Regions from separate parts of the Sphingopyxis sp. OAS728 genome, predicted to be linked through region 1. Evidence: predicted binding sites of a transcription regulator. Region 1 holds the regulator's gene; each other region holds the start of a gene.
The links. Region 1 encodes LexA, which represses DNA repair genes until DNA is damaged. Its sites were predicted from a motif close to GTTCCNCNCTTGTTCT; they were not measured.

Region 2: the regulator LexA is predicted to act here: its motif matches at 2,907-2,922, upstream of GGC65_RS12045 (DUF6771 family protein).
Region 3: the regulator LexA is predicted to act here: its motif matches at 1,335-1,350, upstream of recA (recombinase RecA).
Region 4: the regulator LexA is predicted to act here: its motif matches at 2,782-2,797, upstream of GGC65_RS09465 (ribonucleoside-diphosphate reductase subunit alpha).

What each region holds. Positions count from the first base shown of each region.
Region 1 is NZ_JADBDT010000001.1:519,115-523,131, forward strand. Features, by position in the region: gene glp (gephyrin-like molybdotransferase Glp) at 1-1,127, shown strand, start outside; gene lexA (transcriptional repressor LexA) at 1,193-1,870, shown strand; gene GGC65_RS02505 (ComEC/Rec2 family competence protein) at 1,824-3,983, opposite strand.
Region 2 is NZ_JADBDT010000001.1:2,579,601-2,583,617, reverse strand. Features, by position in the region: gene GGC65_RS12065 (LuxR family transcriptional regulator) at 1-422, opposite strand, end outside; gene GGC65_RS23575 (hypothetical protein) at 734-859, opposite strand; gene GGC65_RS12060 (SOS response-associated peptidase) at 1,177-1,824, opposite strand; gene GGC65_RS12055 (hypothetical protein) at 1,852-2,364, opposite strand; gene GGC65_RS12050 (hypothetical protein) at 2,375-2,704, opposite strand; gene GGC65_RS12045 (DUF6771 family protein) at 2,706-2,897, opposite strand; gene GGC65_RS12040 (ArdC family protein) at 3,100-4,017, shown strand, end outside.
Region 3 is NZ_JADBDT010000001.1:1,159,290-1,163,306, reverse strand. Features, by position in the region: gene GGC65_RS05520 (response regulator) at 1-961, shown strand, start outside; gene GGC65_RS05515 (response regulator) at 951-1,304, shown strand; gene recA (recombinase RecA) at 1,426-2,505, shown strand; gene speB (agmatinase) at 2,665-3,486, shown strand; gene GGC65_RS05500 (glutathione S-transferase family protein) at 3,496-4,017, shown strand, end outside.
Region 4 is NZ_JADBDT010000001.1:2,054,592-2,058,608, reverse strand. Features, by position in the region: gene GGC65_RS09470 (ribonucleotide-diphosphate reductase subunit beta) at 1-664, opposite strand, end outside; gene GGC65_RS09465 (ribonucleoside-diphosphate reductase subunit alpha) at 783-2,741, opposite strand; gene GGC65_RS09460 (EAL domain-containing protein) at 3,463-4,017, opposite strand, start outside.

The sequences.
Region 1 (4,017 bases):
GTAGCGAAAATATTGCTTTTTCCGAGGCGCTTGGCCGCTATCTTTCGGAAGATGTCGTCGCCTTGCGCGATCAGCCCGCTGCACCGCTCTCGGCGATGGATGGCTATGCGATCCGTTTCGACGATCTGCCGGGGCCGTGGACGGTGATCGGCGAAACCGCCGCCGGCGCCCCGCCCGCCCGCCCGATCGGGCCCGGTGAAGCGATGCGTATCTTCACTGGCGCGATGCTCCCTGCCGGCGCCGACACGGTGATCGTTCAGGAAGATGTCGCGCATGACGCCGATATGCTGCGTTTGACCGGCGACGGCCCCGGCACGCGCGGGCGTCATATCCGGTCGCAAGCCGCCGATTTCGCCGCGGGCGACTGCCTGCTGCCTACAGGGACGCGCTTGACCCCGGGCGCGATCGCCGCTGCGGCGATGAGCGGCGCGGGGCAGCTTGCGGTTGGACGCCGCGCCCGCGTCGCTATCCTCACCACCGGTGACGAACTCGTCCAGCCCGGACACCCGCTCGCGCCGGGGCAGATCCCCGACAGCAATGGCGCGATGCTCTCCGCGATGCTCGCCGGCGAGGTCGACGGCCCCGTCCTCCCGCATCATATCCGCGACGACCGTGAGACACTTGCCAAAGTTTTGAAAGAGTTGGCACGACGTCACGACGTCATCGTGACCGTCGGCGGCGCCTCGGTCGGCGATCATGATCATGTCCGCGGCGCGCTCGACGATGCGGGCGGACGACTCGATTTCTGGAAGATCGCGATGCGTCCCGGCAAGCCGCTGATCGCCGGAATGCTCGGCGATGCGATCCTGCTCGGCCTTCCCGGCAACCCCTCGTCGGCCTTCGTCACCGCAACCTTGTTCCTTTTGCCGCTCGTCCGCTATCTGGCGGGCGCGCGCGAGCCGCTACCCGCCGTCCATCGGGCCCCGCTGGCTGCTCCGCTCGCCGAAGGCGGCGGGCGCCGCGACTATCTTCGCGCGCGACTCGAACAGGGCCGCCTGACGCCGATGATCGGGCAGGAGAGCGGTCGCACCCTTCCCCTCGCCTCGGCGAACGCCTTGCTGATCCGCGAGATCGGCGCGCCGCCGCGCAATGTGGGCGATGCTGCGGACTATCTTGTCATCGCTTGACAAGTTCCGCTTTGTTCCACTATCGTTCTCAATATGTCCGGTAATGGCATCATGGAGAACGACCGATGTTGACCGCAAAGCAGCATGAGCTGCTCCACTTCATCCAGGAACGCCTCGATTCGAGCGGCATTTCGCCCTCGTTCGAAGAGATGAAGGAGGCGCTGGGTCTCAAATCGAAATCGGGTATACACCGGTTGATAAGCGCCTTGGAAGAAAGAGGTTTTCTCCGTCGCCTGCCGAACCGCGCCCGCGCGCTCGAAGTGCTGAAGGTGCCCGAGGCAGCGAAGGCCGCACCGGTACGTGAGAATGTCGTGCCGCTGCGCAAGGCTGCTCCTGCCATGCGACCGATCGCGGCGAACGACATCATCGAGGTTCCGCTGCACGGCAAGATTGCCGCCGGCGTGCCGATCGAGGCATTCGAGGATCACAATAATCTCGCTGTCCCCGCCGCGTTGCTCGGCTCGGGCGAACATTATGCGCTCGAAGTGTCGGGCGACTCGATGGTCGAGGCGGGCATCTTCGACGGCGATTATGCGCTGATCCAGAAAGCGAGCACCGCGCGCGAGGGCGATATCGTCGTCGCGCTCGTCGACGGACAGGACGCGACGCTCAAATATTTCCGCCGCGAAGGCCAGATGATCCGCCTCGATCCGGCGAACTCGGCCTATGAGCCGCAGCGCTATCCCGCCGATCGCGTCATCGTGCAGGGCCGCCTGTCGGGATTACTTCGTCGTTACCACTGAGCTGCTGCGGTAGCCGCCACGGATGGCCGTCGCCCGCGCTAAGCGTGGCGACGGCTTCGGGCGTTTCGCCGAGATACAGCGCCAGTCCGCCGGTTTCGGCCAGGCTGTCGCGGTCGATCGTCATCCAGCGCCCCATACACTCGCGCGGTAGCCAGCGGTCGCTGATCACCACATCGGCCGCGGCGCAGGCTGCCGCCATATCGGAGCCCTCGATCCGGTCACGCCCGCGCGAGGCGAGGATAATGTAACGCCGCGCGCCGTCGCCCTGGCTCCATCGACAGAAATCGCGATTACATTCGACATGATCGAGCTCGGCGAGCGCCGAGAGCGGCGTGTCGACGCCCGCCGCCTCGGCCATGCTGTCGCGCACATAATCACCCGCCCGGTCGCGGAGCAGCGCATAGCTGCCATCGGGAAGCACGGCGGCGATATGGCGGCCGTCGCCGGTCACCAGCAGATCTGGGCGCGGCTGTACCAGCAACGCCGCCATTCCGATCGCCAGCGGTACCGCGCCGATACGCCGCCAGCGCGTGTTCCACAGCAACAGCCACAAGCCTCCGTAAACCGACAGCGCGAAGCCCCAGCCCGCGAAGGTCGGCAACATGGCGACGGCACCGGGTGCGTCGGCGACCGCGTGCGCGAGCCCGATCAGCGCGCCGATCGCCTGCTCGGTGATCCACCAGAAGGGCGCACCGAGGCCGACACTGTCGAGCAGCAAGGCCAGCGCCTCGGCGGGCATGATCACGAAAGTGGTCAGCGGGATCGCGACAACATTGGCAAGCGCGCCGTAAAGCCCAGCCTTGTGAAAATGGAATAGCGCGATCGGGGCGAGCGCGACTTCGACGACGAGCCCCGTGAGCAGCAAGCCCGCGATGGCGCGACCGAATCGGAACGGCCACGCTTCGTCGCGCCGAGCCAGAAAGCTTTGCATCGGGCAGCTTTCGTGCAGCGCGATGATCGCCGTGACCGCTGCAAAACTCAGCTGGAAGCTCGGCCCCGCAAGCGATTCGGGCCGCCAGACCAACACGACGAGCGCGCCCGCCGCTACCAGCCGCAAAGTCATCGCCTCGCGCCCCATCAGGAAGGCGATGAGCACGAGCAGCGCCGCGATGAACGAACGCAAAGTCGGCACCTCGGCGCCGGCGAGCAGCGTATAGGCGCCCCCCGCAAGCGCGCCCGCCGCCGCCGCGAGCGGGAGGACATAGCCCGCCAGCGCGAGCCGCCGGCTCAGCGCGAACAGCCGCATCGTCAGCAGCATCGCAAATCCGACCACGGCCGTCACATGCAGCCCGCTGATCGACAGCAGGTGCGCCAATCCGCTCCGCCGCATCGCCTCCTCGTCGGCTTCGCTGATCGCGCCGCGATCGCCCGTCACCAGCGCCGCCGCGATGCCGCCCGCCGATCCCGCAACCTGAGCATGGATATGCGCGCTGAGCCGGCTGCGCAGCGGCGGCGGCGCTGCTCCGGCTCCCGGCGCACGCGAAATATCGCCGAGCACGGTACCAACCGCGCCAATGCGGTCGAACCACGCGCGCTGCGCAAAATCATACCCGCCGGGAAGGCTCGCCGTTGGCGGCGGCATAAGCCGTGCCCTGACGCCGATCGTCTCCCCGTCCGTGAGCCCCTCCCCCTGCTCGCTGCGCAGCGTCAGGCGTACGCGCGGCGGCAAATCGGCGCGACGCTGCGGCAGGGCGATTATGCGAATTTGCCCCTTGGCGGGCAGCGGCTCGGCGCGCTCCACGATCGCAGAAAATTCGGTCACCACCGGCGCCGCCAGCACCGGCGCCGCGACCCATATGGCGCGCGCCCAGATAAGCAAAACGCCCGCCGCCATCATGCCGCATCCAACGACGATCAGCCGCCCCAACCGGCTATTTTGGCCGATGAGCAGCCCCACGCCCACGCCGCCTGCGAGCAGGAACAGCAACCCTGTCCAGTGCGCTTCGGCAGGCAATGCGAACCACGCCGCAATCCCGGCGCCGAGCGCCACAGGCAGCCAGAGCCCGATCCGCTCGCGCTCGGCCTCGAGCCGGGCCTCCAGCGCGTCGCCTGTCCGGTTCCGGATAGTTGCCCAGCGAGCAGCAATGGGCGTTTGAAGCAGCCTTGTCGCCATGCTAGGGGCTCCCCCGATCCCCGCCCAGAAGGGC
Region 2 (4,017 bases), 2.1 Mb from region 1:
TCCGCCGGCATGACCGCGCGCGGGCTGACCGCGAAAGAGCAGGAGCCGGTCGCCTCTCCGGGCAAGTGGCGGGGGACGGTGAAGCCATCACCTACCCCGCTGTCGCGCGCGACGCTCAGCAGTTGGCGGTCGCCGCGAGACAGCGGGACATAGCGATCGACATCGCGCCACTGGAAACCCGTGATTGAGCGCTCGCCGGCACGCCGGATCGGATCAGTGGCGCTGAGGTCAAGGCCGACATAGACCTTCGCCCAAGCATCCGGATAATTATGGACCAGCATCGAAGCGCCATCGTCTCCTCGCCGGTCGAAGGCGAGGGCGAAATGATCGAACCCCATGCGCCCGGTGGCAGTCGCGAGCGCCGCGAAAAGCTGTTCTTCTCTGCGGGCGCCGGTGATTTCCTGTGCGAGTTCCTCCGTCAAATGAAAATGCTTCACGTCTGATCATCGGCCGCTGGCACGGTCCCGACCCGGCTGCCCGCGGTCCGCTCCATTGGATCGCGCGCCGTCGGTTCCTTTCCTAGGCGCACGAAGGATGGACATTCCACCGACGGGTCCTGACATCGCGGGGCGGGCTGTTCTTTTCGCGGCCTCGACGCGGCGATCGATCGGTCGCCTTGGTTTAACAGTCGGAAAAATGGCGTAAAGACCTCGTGCTGAGGAGATGGGCCCAGTTTGACACTTCATCCGCCGAAAGGCGGGCGTTTGAATGTGTTCCGGCGGCGTCCATCGGATCAGCCGCCGACGAGCGATCGGATCGCGGCGATGAGTCCGGCGATGAACGATCCCGCGACCAAGGCCGAGAGGAGCCAAAACTCGATCGCAATCGCGCGACTTTTCCATTTGGGTTCGCGGGTCATGGCATGAGCATGGCAGTGCTTGATAATGTAGGACATACCAAAAAGGGCCCGTCGTTCGACGAGGCCCTTCCGGCTTTCGATATCACAGGAGCCACATCGAAAGTCGCCCCCCTCTCCGAATCTTCTGGGTCGCATTGAAGATCGAAAAGAGGCGTCCTGGCTAACTCGCCCGACATGAGAGTCAAGGCCTTGTTAACGCTACGGCATCCGGACTTAACACAGGTTATATTCGCAGTTATTTGGCGCCGCGCCGGCGCCATTTCCTAGGCTGCTTGCACCGCGACCAGTTATCTCGTCGGGCTTTGCTTATAGCGACGCTAAAGAAGTGTCGGGGCCTCGACGGCGGGCGGTTTGCGGCTGAACCAAGGAATGTCCGTGCGTTCGACGGCGAGCCGCTCGGCGGGATATTTTGCGACCAGCTGTAGGGCCTCTTCGGGAGGCGCGTACAGCCAGGCGTCATGATCGGCGGCGTGGAGGATCACGGGCATCCGGTCGTGAATGTCGAAAAGCTCCTCGGTCGCATCGACCATCACCATCGTGTAGCAGTCGCCCCATTCATCGGTTGGACGCCAGAGGCCCGCGCAAGCGGCGAGCGGCTGGTCGATGACGCTAAGCCAGGTGCGGGTCATCCGGCCCTTCTCACCTTCGGCCTCGGCAAAGGCCGTGATCGGGATGAGGCAGCGCTGCGCCGGATTGGTGAACCATGTCCGCCAGAAGGTCATCAGCTTGTCGTCGCGCGCATTGTTGACGGGCTTCGGCTTGCTCGTCGGCTTCATATGCTTGAGCCGGACCGGAAATCCCCAAGTCATCGACTGGAGCGCGCGTGTTCCCGCATCCCCGCGGACCACGAAACCCTGGCCGCCGGGATAGACCTCACCGGGCTGGGCATTGGTGAGCGGGCGCCGCGCGCCAAACGCCGATGCCACTTCGTCGACCGAGGCCTTGAGCGTGACGAGATTGCACATGGCGGCGGTCCCCTGCCGTGGTTTGGCTCAGGCCGCTCCGAGCAACTCGTCGAAATTCTGCTGGATCGGCGGCATGATGCTGAAGCTATTCTTGGGGAAGGGCTGCAAAATGTCCAGCGGTGGCCGCGCGCCCATCAGCCAGTCGAACCAGTCGTCGGGACGGACGACGGCAACATGGCGGTCCTTGTGCGGGGCAAGATCGTCATAGGCGGGCACGGTGAGCGCCGCAAAACTCTCAGGCCAGAGCCGGTGCGCCGGACGCCAGACCGCCGCGATGCAGAAAAAGGGCTCGTCGGTGATAAGGCTCGCGGCGTAAACCGTCTTGCCGCGCTTCACGAGCCCGAACTCGTTGGCAAGCAGCAGGCATGGCCGGTCGATGATCGCGGTTTCGGACTTGAGCAGCGGGATCTGGAAGACCTCGGGATCGCGCGACGGCAAGCCCCAGAGCATTTCCTTTTCGCGCTCGCGCTGTCCGTCCCACACCATGACACGGTGAAGCTTGCCGATCCCGACGAGCGCATCGTCCGTTTCGATATCCATCTCTCAGCTCCTAGGCGCGAAAGCGGCTGAGCGCGCGCTTCCATTCGCGTTCGTCGGGCATGGGCAGGGCAATGTCGTCGGGGCCGGGGTCGACAAGGTCGATCCGGACCGGGCGAACGCGCTTGCCCGTTCGCGCGCCGCAGCGGACGCACCAGAATTTATGCCGGGCCTTGGCAAGATTGCCATCCCACATCTTGCATTCGAAGCGCCACCAGATGCCATACGGATTGAAGGTCGCGCTATGCCCGCAGCGGCAGACCGGCCTGATCGCGCGAAACCAGGCCGCGGCCTCGAAGATGTTGGTGGCATTGTGCCGTCCGTCCTTTGTCCAGCCGCCCACGTCACAGGGATAGCCCAAGCTGGTCGGGGCTGGCGGGTTCGCCGCCCGGCTTCACGCTCTCGACAATCGCGCGCGCGAGCTCGAACGCCGCCTCGACCCGGATGTGGCTCGTCGGCGCGGTGATGCCGACGCGCGCCCAACCGGGGGCGGAAAGGATGGTCTCGGCGACTCGGGCGGTATCGATTCTGTCCATGTCCTTATGAGAACATAGGAAGAACATTCTGACAAGGGGCCGATCGATCCGGTCGGCTCACTTCGCCAACGTCGCCGCTGCTCCGGGGTCAGGCGGCGGACGCCGCCGGTCCCCGGAGCAGGAGGAAGAGCGGGGCCCGGGCCGGATGGCGAATGGGTGCGGCGAGAGAGGCTCGCCGCCGGTCCGCCGCAGGAGACCGGACATGGCGCAACAGCAAATCGCGCAAGACAGGCGGGGCCCGCGGGTCCCGCTTTATGAGGAGATCACCAATCGGATCATCGCCGAACTCGAGGCGGGCCGCCTGCCCTGGGTCCAGCCCTGGGGCACCGCGCGCGCCGCGATCGGACTGCCGTTCAACGCGGCAAGCGAGCGGCGCTACAGCGGCATCAATATCCTCACGCTCTGGCATGCGGTCATAGCGCGGGGCTTCACCGGGCATGGCTTTCTGACCTTTCGGCAGGCAGCGGCTCTCGGGGGCTCGGTGCGGCGCGGCGAGCATGGGACCGCGATCATCTACAGCCACCGCGTCGGCAAGGGCGAAGCAAACGGCCGGACCGAGTCCGGCGATCCGCGCGGCGAGGGCAAAGGCGGCTTCTCCTTCCTCAAGCAATTCACCGTCTTTTCGGTCGACCAGCGCGAAGGCCTGCCCGAGCGCCTCTATCGTCCGGTGGAACCCGTTCCGGAAGGATTGATCCTCCCCGAGGCGGAGCAGCTCATCGCCGCGACCGGTGCCGATGTCCGCATCGGCGGCGTGTCGGCCTATTACAGCCCGCGGCATGATTTCGTCGCGGTGCCGCGGCCCGATGATTTCTTCGAGCCGATCAACTGGCACCGCACCGCCTTTCACGAACTCGGCCATTGGACCGGTCATGCGAGCCGCCTCGACCGCGACCAGAGCGGCAGCTTCGGCTCGAAACCCTATGGGCAGGAGGAACTCGTTGCCGAAATGACCGGCGCTTTCGTCTGCGCCGCGATCGGCATCGCGCCGACCGTGCGCCGTGCCGATTACATCGGGTCCTGGCTCGAAATCATTCGCGAGGATCATCGAGCGATCCTGCGTGCAGCGAGCGCCGCGTCGAAAGCGGCGGACTATCTGCTCGCCTTTCGTCCCGACGCCAAT
Region 3 (4,017 bases), 640 kb from region 1:
CTCGCGGCAGCAGACGCTACGCCCGCAGATTTTGCAGCTGCCTGACGTGATTTCCGAAGTGTCGCACCTCTTGAAGCGCCTGATCGGCGAGACGGTCCAGCTGGCAGTGCATCACGGTCGCGGCCTTGGCGCGGTGCGCGCCGATCCGGGGCAGCTCGAACAGGTCATCATCAACCTTGCGGTCAATGCGCGCGACGCGATGCCGGGCGGCGGGACGTTGACGATGGAAACCTATCCGGTGTCGGCGGCCGATGTGCGGCAGATGGGCAATGAATTCATGCCGCCCGCCGATTATTGCGCGCTCAAGGTCAGCGACACGGGCACCGGCATTCCCGCCGACGTGTTGCCGAAGATTTTCGAGCCCTTTTTCACGACCAAGGACGTCGGCAAGGGCACGGGGCTGGGTCTGTCGACCGTCTACGGGATCATCAAGCAGTCGGCGGGCTTCATCTTCGCCGAAAGCAAACCGGGGCAGGGGACGAGCTTCTTCATCTATCTGCCCGTCCATCGCGCAGATGGCGACGCGCCCGTTGTCGTGCCGCCGCCCGCCAAACCGAAGAAGAGCCAGTGGGGGACCGGAACGATCCTGCTGGTCGAGGATGAGGATATGGTGCGCGCCGTCGCGGAACGCGCGCTGACGCGTGCGGGTTATAGCGTCGTCACCGCTTCGCAGGGCGAAGAGGGGCTCGAGCGTTTTGCACAGATGGAGAAGGTCGATTTGATTATCAGCGACGTCGTGATGCCGACGATGGACGGACCCGCGATGGTGCGCGCGATGCGCGCCAAGCGGCCCGACCTGCCGGTCCTGTTCATGTCGGGCTATGCCGAAGAGCAGCTCCGCCAGTCGATCGATATCGACAATGTCGCCTTCCTGCCCAAACCTTTCTCGGTCGCGCAGCTCGCCGAGGCGACATCGGCGGCGCTTGACGACGCTGCGCATCGGGTGCCGAATGGCCAGTAATCCGCGCATCCTTCTCGTCGAGGACGATGTTCTGATCGGTATGATGCTGGTCGACATGTTCGACGCGCTCGACCTCCCCGAACCCGCGCAGGCGACGACCAATGAGGAGGCGCTTGCGCTCATCGCCGCCGAGCCGCTCGCTGGTGCCCTCGTTGACATCAACCTCGGTGACGAAAAGGGCTGGCCGGTCGCCGACGCCCTCGCCGAACGCGGCATCCCCTTTGCCTTCACCTCGGGCGGCGGCGATGTCATTCCGCCCGCGCATGCGCATCGCAAGCTGATTACGAAGCCGTTCCGGATCAGCGATATCGAGGCGGCGCTGGAGGATTTTTCGGCGGATTAATGCGATTTCTTTCTGCCGTGATTTTATTTTGTTCTCCACTTGTTCACTGAGAACAAATGTGGCACATAGTTCCGGCGTTGCGATGCTTCTGCTGTCGCTCTAGAGCTGGAAAGGGACGGTCATGGCCGGACAATTGTCACTCGTCGAATCGGGGAAATCAGTGAACAACACGGACAGGCAGAAGGCGCTCGACGCCGCGCTCGCGCAGATCGATCGCGCGTTCGGCAAGGGCTCGGTAATGAAATTGGGCTCGAAGGAAGCCATGCAGGTCGAGGCGATCTCGACCGGCTCGCTCGGCCTCGACATCGCGCTCGGGGTCGGCGGTCTGCCGCGCGGCCGCGTGATCGAAATCTACGGCCCCGAAAGCTCGGGCAAGACGACGCTTGCGCTCCACACCCTCGCCGAAGCGCAGAAGACCGGCGGCACCGTCGCCTTCGTCGACGCCGAACATGCGCTCGACCCCGTCTATGCGCGCAAGCTCGGCGTCAATATCGACGAACTCATCGTGTCGCAACCCGACACGGGCGAGCAGGCGCTCGAAATCGTCGATACGCTTGTGCGGTCTAATGCGATTGACGTGCTCGTCGTCGACTCGGTCGCCGCGCTCGTTCCGCGCGCGGAAATTGAGGGTGAGATGGGCGACAGCCATGTCGGGCTCCAGGCGCGTCTGATGTCGCAGTCGCTGCGCAAGCTCACCGGCTCGATCAGCCGCTCGCGCTGCATGGTGATCTTCATCAACCAGCTGCGCATGAAAATCGGCGTGATGTACGGCAATCCCGAAACCACGACCGGCGGCAACGCGCTCAAATTCTACGCGTCGGTCCGCCTCGACATCCGCCGCACCGGGCAGATCAAGAATGGCGACGAGATCGTCGGCAACACGACGCGCGTGAAGGTGGTGAAGAACAAGGTCGCGCCGCCGTTCAAGCAGGTCGAATTCGACATCATGTACGGGCAGGGCATTTCGAAGATCGGCGAGATCCTCGACATCGGCGTCAAGGCCGGGCTCGTCGAGAAATCGGGCGCCTGGTTCAGCTATGACTCGATCCGCATCGGGCAGGGCCGCGAGAATGCGAAGAATTTCCTGACCGAAAATCCCGAACTGCGCGAGCGGCTCGAAGCCGCGATCCGCAGCCGCACCGACGCGGTCGCCGAAGAAATGATGGCGGGCCCCGACGATGAGGGCGACGACGACAATTGATAGTCCTCCGGCCGGTTCGCTTCGTCGGATCGGCCGGCTAACGGCGGCGGGCCTTCGACCCCCTCCTTGCCCCTTTGGGGTTATCTGCATCTCTCCCCTGCAGTCGGCCCGCCCGCCGTTGATCCTTGCGCCACTCCTGCCAGCGGCTACAAGCTGCGCATGTCCGCGATCCGCCTCTTCGGCCTTCCAACCGATATCAACAGCAGCTTCGAACGCGGCGCCGCTGCCGGTCCCGCCGCGATCCGCAATGCTCTCTGGAGCGACCGCGGCAATATGGCGAGCGAGCTCGGCGCCGAAATCGGCACCGATATCGCGCTCACCGACGACGGCGACCTGCCGCTGAACGAAGATACGCCGAACGACGACGCTGCGATCCGCCGCTATCTGGCCATGGTACGCGAAGATGGGGAAGTTCCGCTCGCGCTCGGTGGCGATCATGCGGTGAGCTTCCCGCTCGTCGAGGCCGCGGCGACCTGCTTCGGGCCCGTGAATATCCTGCATTTCGACGCGCACCCCGATCTCTATGACGATTTTGCCGGCAATCCGCGCAGCCACGCTTCGCCCTTTGCGCGCATCTGCGAGGCGGGTCATGCCAAGCGGCTGGTGCAGGTGGGGATTCGGACGCTGAACAATCATTGCCGCGAACAGGCTGCGCGTTTCGGCGTCGAGATTATTCCGATGATGGACTTTACGCCCGACCGCGTGCCGGTGCTGGAAGGACCGCTCTATATTTCGATCGACCTCGACGGGCTCGACCCGTCGGCGGCGCCGGGCGTCGCGCATCCCGAGCCCGGCGGGCTGACAGTGCGCGAGGTGCTGGCGGTGCTCCACAAGCAGACCGCGCCGATCGTCGGTGCCGATATCGTCGAGCTTCATCCCGGCCGCGATATTGGCGATGTCACTGCGATCCTTGGTGCCAAGCTCGTTCGCGAACTGGCGGCGCTGATCGACCGCAACGGAACCCCGCAGATTGCCACATAGGAGAGCGCCATGAGCCTGATCGTCCACCATCTGAACAACAGCCGGTCGCAACGCATCTTGTGGCTGCTCGAGGAAATCGGCGCGCCGTACGAGATCAAATATTACGACCGTGATCCGGTGACCAACCTCGCGCCGCCCGAACTGCTCGCAGTCCATCCGCTCGGCAAGTCGCCGGTGATCGAAGACAATGGCAGGGTCGTCACCGAATCGGGCGCGATTACCGAATATCTGTGCGAGCGGCACGGCGGCGGCGCATTGGTTCCCGAACGCGGCACCGACGATCACATCAGCCATCTCGAATGGCTGCATTTTGCCGAAGGATCCGCGATGACGCCGATCCTGCTTCGGATCTACACCGCTCGGCTCGGCGAGGCTGCAGCGCCGATCGAGCCGCGCATCGCGCAGCAGCTCGATTCGCACTTCGCCTATATGGAGAGCCGCGTCGGCGAAAATGGCCATTTCATCGGCAACAGCCTGTCGGCCGCCGACATCATGCTGAGCTTCCCCGCCGAGATCGCGATCATGCAAGGC
Region 4 (4,017 bases), 1.5 Mb from region 1:
TGATGTCTTCCTTGACGCTCTTGGTCAGGCAGCCGCGTTCCTTGGTGAAGGTGTGGAACAGCTTGATGATGCCTTCGCAGTGCAGGCTTTCGTCGCGGATCGACCAGCTGACGATCTGGCCCATGCCCTTCATCTTGTTGAAGCGCGGGAAATTCATCAGCATCGCGAAGCTGGCGAAAAGCTGGAGGCCCTCGGTGAAGCCGCCGAACATCGCGAGCGTGCGCGCGATATCCTCGTCATTGTCGACGCCGAAGGTGCCCATATAGTCGTGCTTGGCGCGCATCTCGTCATATTCGAGGAACATGCCATATTCGCTCTCGGGCATGCCGATCGTGTCGAGCAGGTGGCTGTAGGCCGCGATGTGCACCGTTTCCATGTTGCTGAACGCGGTCAGCATCATCTTGATCTCGGTCGGCTTGAACACGCTGCCGTATTTTTCGTGGTAGCAATCCTGCACCTCGATATCGGCCTGCGTGAAGAAGCGGAAAATCTGCGTCAGCAAATTGCGCTCATGGTCGCTGATCTTTTGCGCCCAGTCGCGGCAATCCTCGCCCAGCGGCACCTCCTCGGGCACCCAGTGGATCTGCTGCTGGCGTTTCCAGAAGTCATAGGCCCAGGGATATTCGAAGGGCTTGTAGGTCTTGCGGGCTTCTAACAACGGCATCGGCGTTTCCTCGGTTCTTGTCTCTTGTGTGTCCCGGCGAAAGCCGGGATCCAGTTGGCTTGGCGTAAGGTCGCTCTGGGCCCCGGCTTTCGCCGGGGTTCACGTGGAGCGGGCTAGCTTACTGGCAAGCCAGGCATTCGTCATAGTCGGTGCTTTCGGCCGACAGCTCGTATTTCGGGGCTTCCGACGTGTTGTCGGCCTCGACCCCGCCCGCGAAGCCGGCGCGCTGCACCGATTTCGAGCGGAGATAATAGAGCGATTTGATGCCGAGCTCCCACGCGCGATAGTGGAGCATCAAGAGGTCCCATTTCTCGACGTCCGCCGGGATGAACAGGTTCAGCGACGCCGCCTGATCGATGTAGGGCGTGCGGTCGGCGGCGAGTTCGAGCAGCCAGCGCTGGTCGATCTCGAAGCTGGTCTTGTAGCAGTCCTTCTCGTCCTGCGTCAGGAAGTCGAGGTGCTGGACGCTGCCGCCGCGCTCGAGGATCGAGTTCCAGATCGCGTCGCTGTTCTTCGCCTTGTCGACGAGCAAAGCTTCCAGGTGCGGGTTGCGGATCGAGAAGCTGCCCGAGAGCGTCTTGTGCGTGTAGATGTTCGCCGGGATCGGCTCGATGCACGCGCTGGTGCCGCCGCAGATGATCGAGATCGACGCGGTCGGCGCGATCGCCATCTTGCAGCTGAAACGCTCCATCACGCCCTGATCGGCGGCGTCGGGGCAGGGGCCGCGTTCCTTGGCGAGCAGCATCGACGCCTGATCGACCTGCGCGCGGATATGTTTGAAGATGCGAAGGTTCGACGACTTCGCCATCGCGCCCTCGAACGGCAGGCCGCGCGCTTGAAGGAAGCTGTGGAAGCCCATGACGCCGAGGCCGACCGAGCGTTCGCGCGACGCGCTATATTTGGCGCGCGCCATTTCGGGCGGGGCGCGGTCGATATAGTCCTGCAGGACATTGTCGAGCATGCGCATGACATCCTCGATGAACTGCTTGTCGCCGTTCCACTCGTCCCAGGTTTCGAGGTTCAAGGACGAGAGGCAGCAGACCGCGGTGCGATCGTTGCCGAGATGGTCGCGGCCGGTCGGCAGCGTGATTTCCGAGCAGAGGTTCGAGGTCGACACCTTGAGGCCGAGGTCGCGATGATGTTTCGGCATCATGCGGTTCACCTGGTCGATGAAGATGATGTAGGGTTCGCCGGTCGCGAGGCGCGTTTCGACGAGCTTCTGGAACAGGCCGCGCGCATCGACGGTGCCGCGGACGCTCTGGTCCTTGGGGCTGCGCAGGTTGAATTCGGCGCCGTCGCGGACGGCCTCCATGAACTCGTCGGTGATCAGCACGCCGTGGTGGAGGTTCAGCGCCTTGCGGTTGAAGTCGCCCGAGGGTTTGCGGACCTCGAGGAACTCCTCGATCTCGGGGTGCGAGATGTCGAGATAGCAGGCGGCCGAACCGCGACGGAGCGAGCCCTGGCTGATCGCGAGGGTCAGGCTGTCCATCACGCGGACGAAGGGAATGATGCCGCTGGTCTTGCCGTTGAGGCCGACGGGTTCGCCGATGCCGCGGACCGCGCCCCAATAGGTGCCGATGCCGCCGCCGCGCGAGGCAAGCCAGACATTCTCGTTCCACGTGCCGACGATACCCTCGAGGCTGTCGTCGACCGAGTTCAGGTAGCAGCTGATCGGCAGGCCGCGGCCGGTGCCGCCGTTCGATAGAACGGGGGTGGCGGGCATGAACCACAGCTTCGAGATATAGTCGTAGAGGCGCTGCGCATGGTCCTGATCGTCGGCATAGGCGTCGGCGACGCGCGCGAAGAGGTCCTGATAGGATTCGCCGGGCAGCAGGTAACGATCCTCGAGCGTTTCCTTGCCGAAATCGGTGAGCAGCGCGTCGCGGCTCTTGTCGGTCTCGATCGCGAAGCGGCGCGCGTGGACCTTCGGCTCGCTGCTGTCGTTCAGCTTTGCCGCGGGCGCGGCATCGGCAAGTGATTCGCCCTTCGATTCGGGCGCCGCCGGAGCGTCATTCTTTGCCAGTTCCACCGTCGCCACGTCGCTCGTCTCCACTCGTTCCGTTTCCCGAAAATCCATCGAATTCGCCCCCGATTTGAACGCGCACCCGGTGCGCTTTGTTCCTGTCTTGTTCGACTCAGGGCGAAGCCCCGGTCTTAGCATCTAACCCGTCTGCGTGGGCACTTTTTTTGGGCGCAGGGAGGGTTTTTCCGTGTCCATATGCGATGGACGACGGAAATCCGCCACTTGCAGCCTGATACTATTTCTTGGGGTGCCCCCGTGTTTGACCCACCACCTATAGTGCCACGTCGGCGCCGCGATGCAAGACGGTAAATGACAATATGGGGACTCAATTCGTCGATAAAATGATTCGTCTCGTCGCCGCTGATGCACGAGCAGGAGGCGTCGCGCCAGCCTTTCTGCGGCTTAGCGCGGGATCAGCCCGGGCTGGTCGAAAAAGACGAGATTTTCTGGTGCAAGGGCTGGCGCGATCGGTGACACCGGTAACGCGCGTTTGGTGCGTCGTGTCGCGATGCGGAGCGGTGCTGCCGGGCACCACGCGCGCGGACGCAAGGCAAAAAGAAAGGGCCCCGGCGATGCCGGAGCCCCATCTGTCATTCTGTTCCAGGTTAGGCCTGACCGCCACCGTTACCGGTGCCGCCGCCACCCAGGAATTTCCAAAACCAACCCATTTCAGATCTCCTGTCGCACTGCCCACGAAGAACAGTTAACGGAGCGTATACCTTAATTAGTAAGGTAAATCGAGTCTTAACTATAATGATTACCGCCAGTTTGGCAGTTATGCGGAGCGGTGCTGGGGGGTGGCGGCGAGCGCCGCAGTCAACTCGGAAAACAACTGTGGTTTTCCAAGATGATAGCCTTGGCCTACGTCGCAGCCCAAGCTGGCGAGTAGAGCCATGGTTTCGGCATCTTCGATGCCTTCGGCGACGGCAACGGCGCCGAGACGGTGTGCCAGATCGATCGTCGATTTGACGACTTCGAGGTTCCGCTGCGAATCGCGCATGGTCATCACGAATCGCTTGTCGATCTTGATTTCGTCGGCCTCGATTTCGGTCAGATATTCGAGGTTTGACTGGCCGGTGCCATAATCATCGATCGACAGGCGGATGCCGGTGCGGCGAAGCTGCGCGAGCGTTTGGCGCGCCTGGCGGCTGTTTTCGATCTGTGCGGTTTCGGTGATTTCGATTGTCAGCGTTTCGGGCGGCAGATGGTGTGCGGTGAGCATAACGCGGATCGTGCCGACGAGGTCGTTGTGGTCGAGCAGGCTCGCCGAAAGGTTAACCGACATGTTGATATGTATGCCGCGTTCGCGCAGCTGCGCCGCCGAACGGAT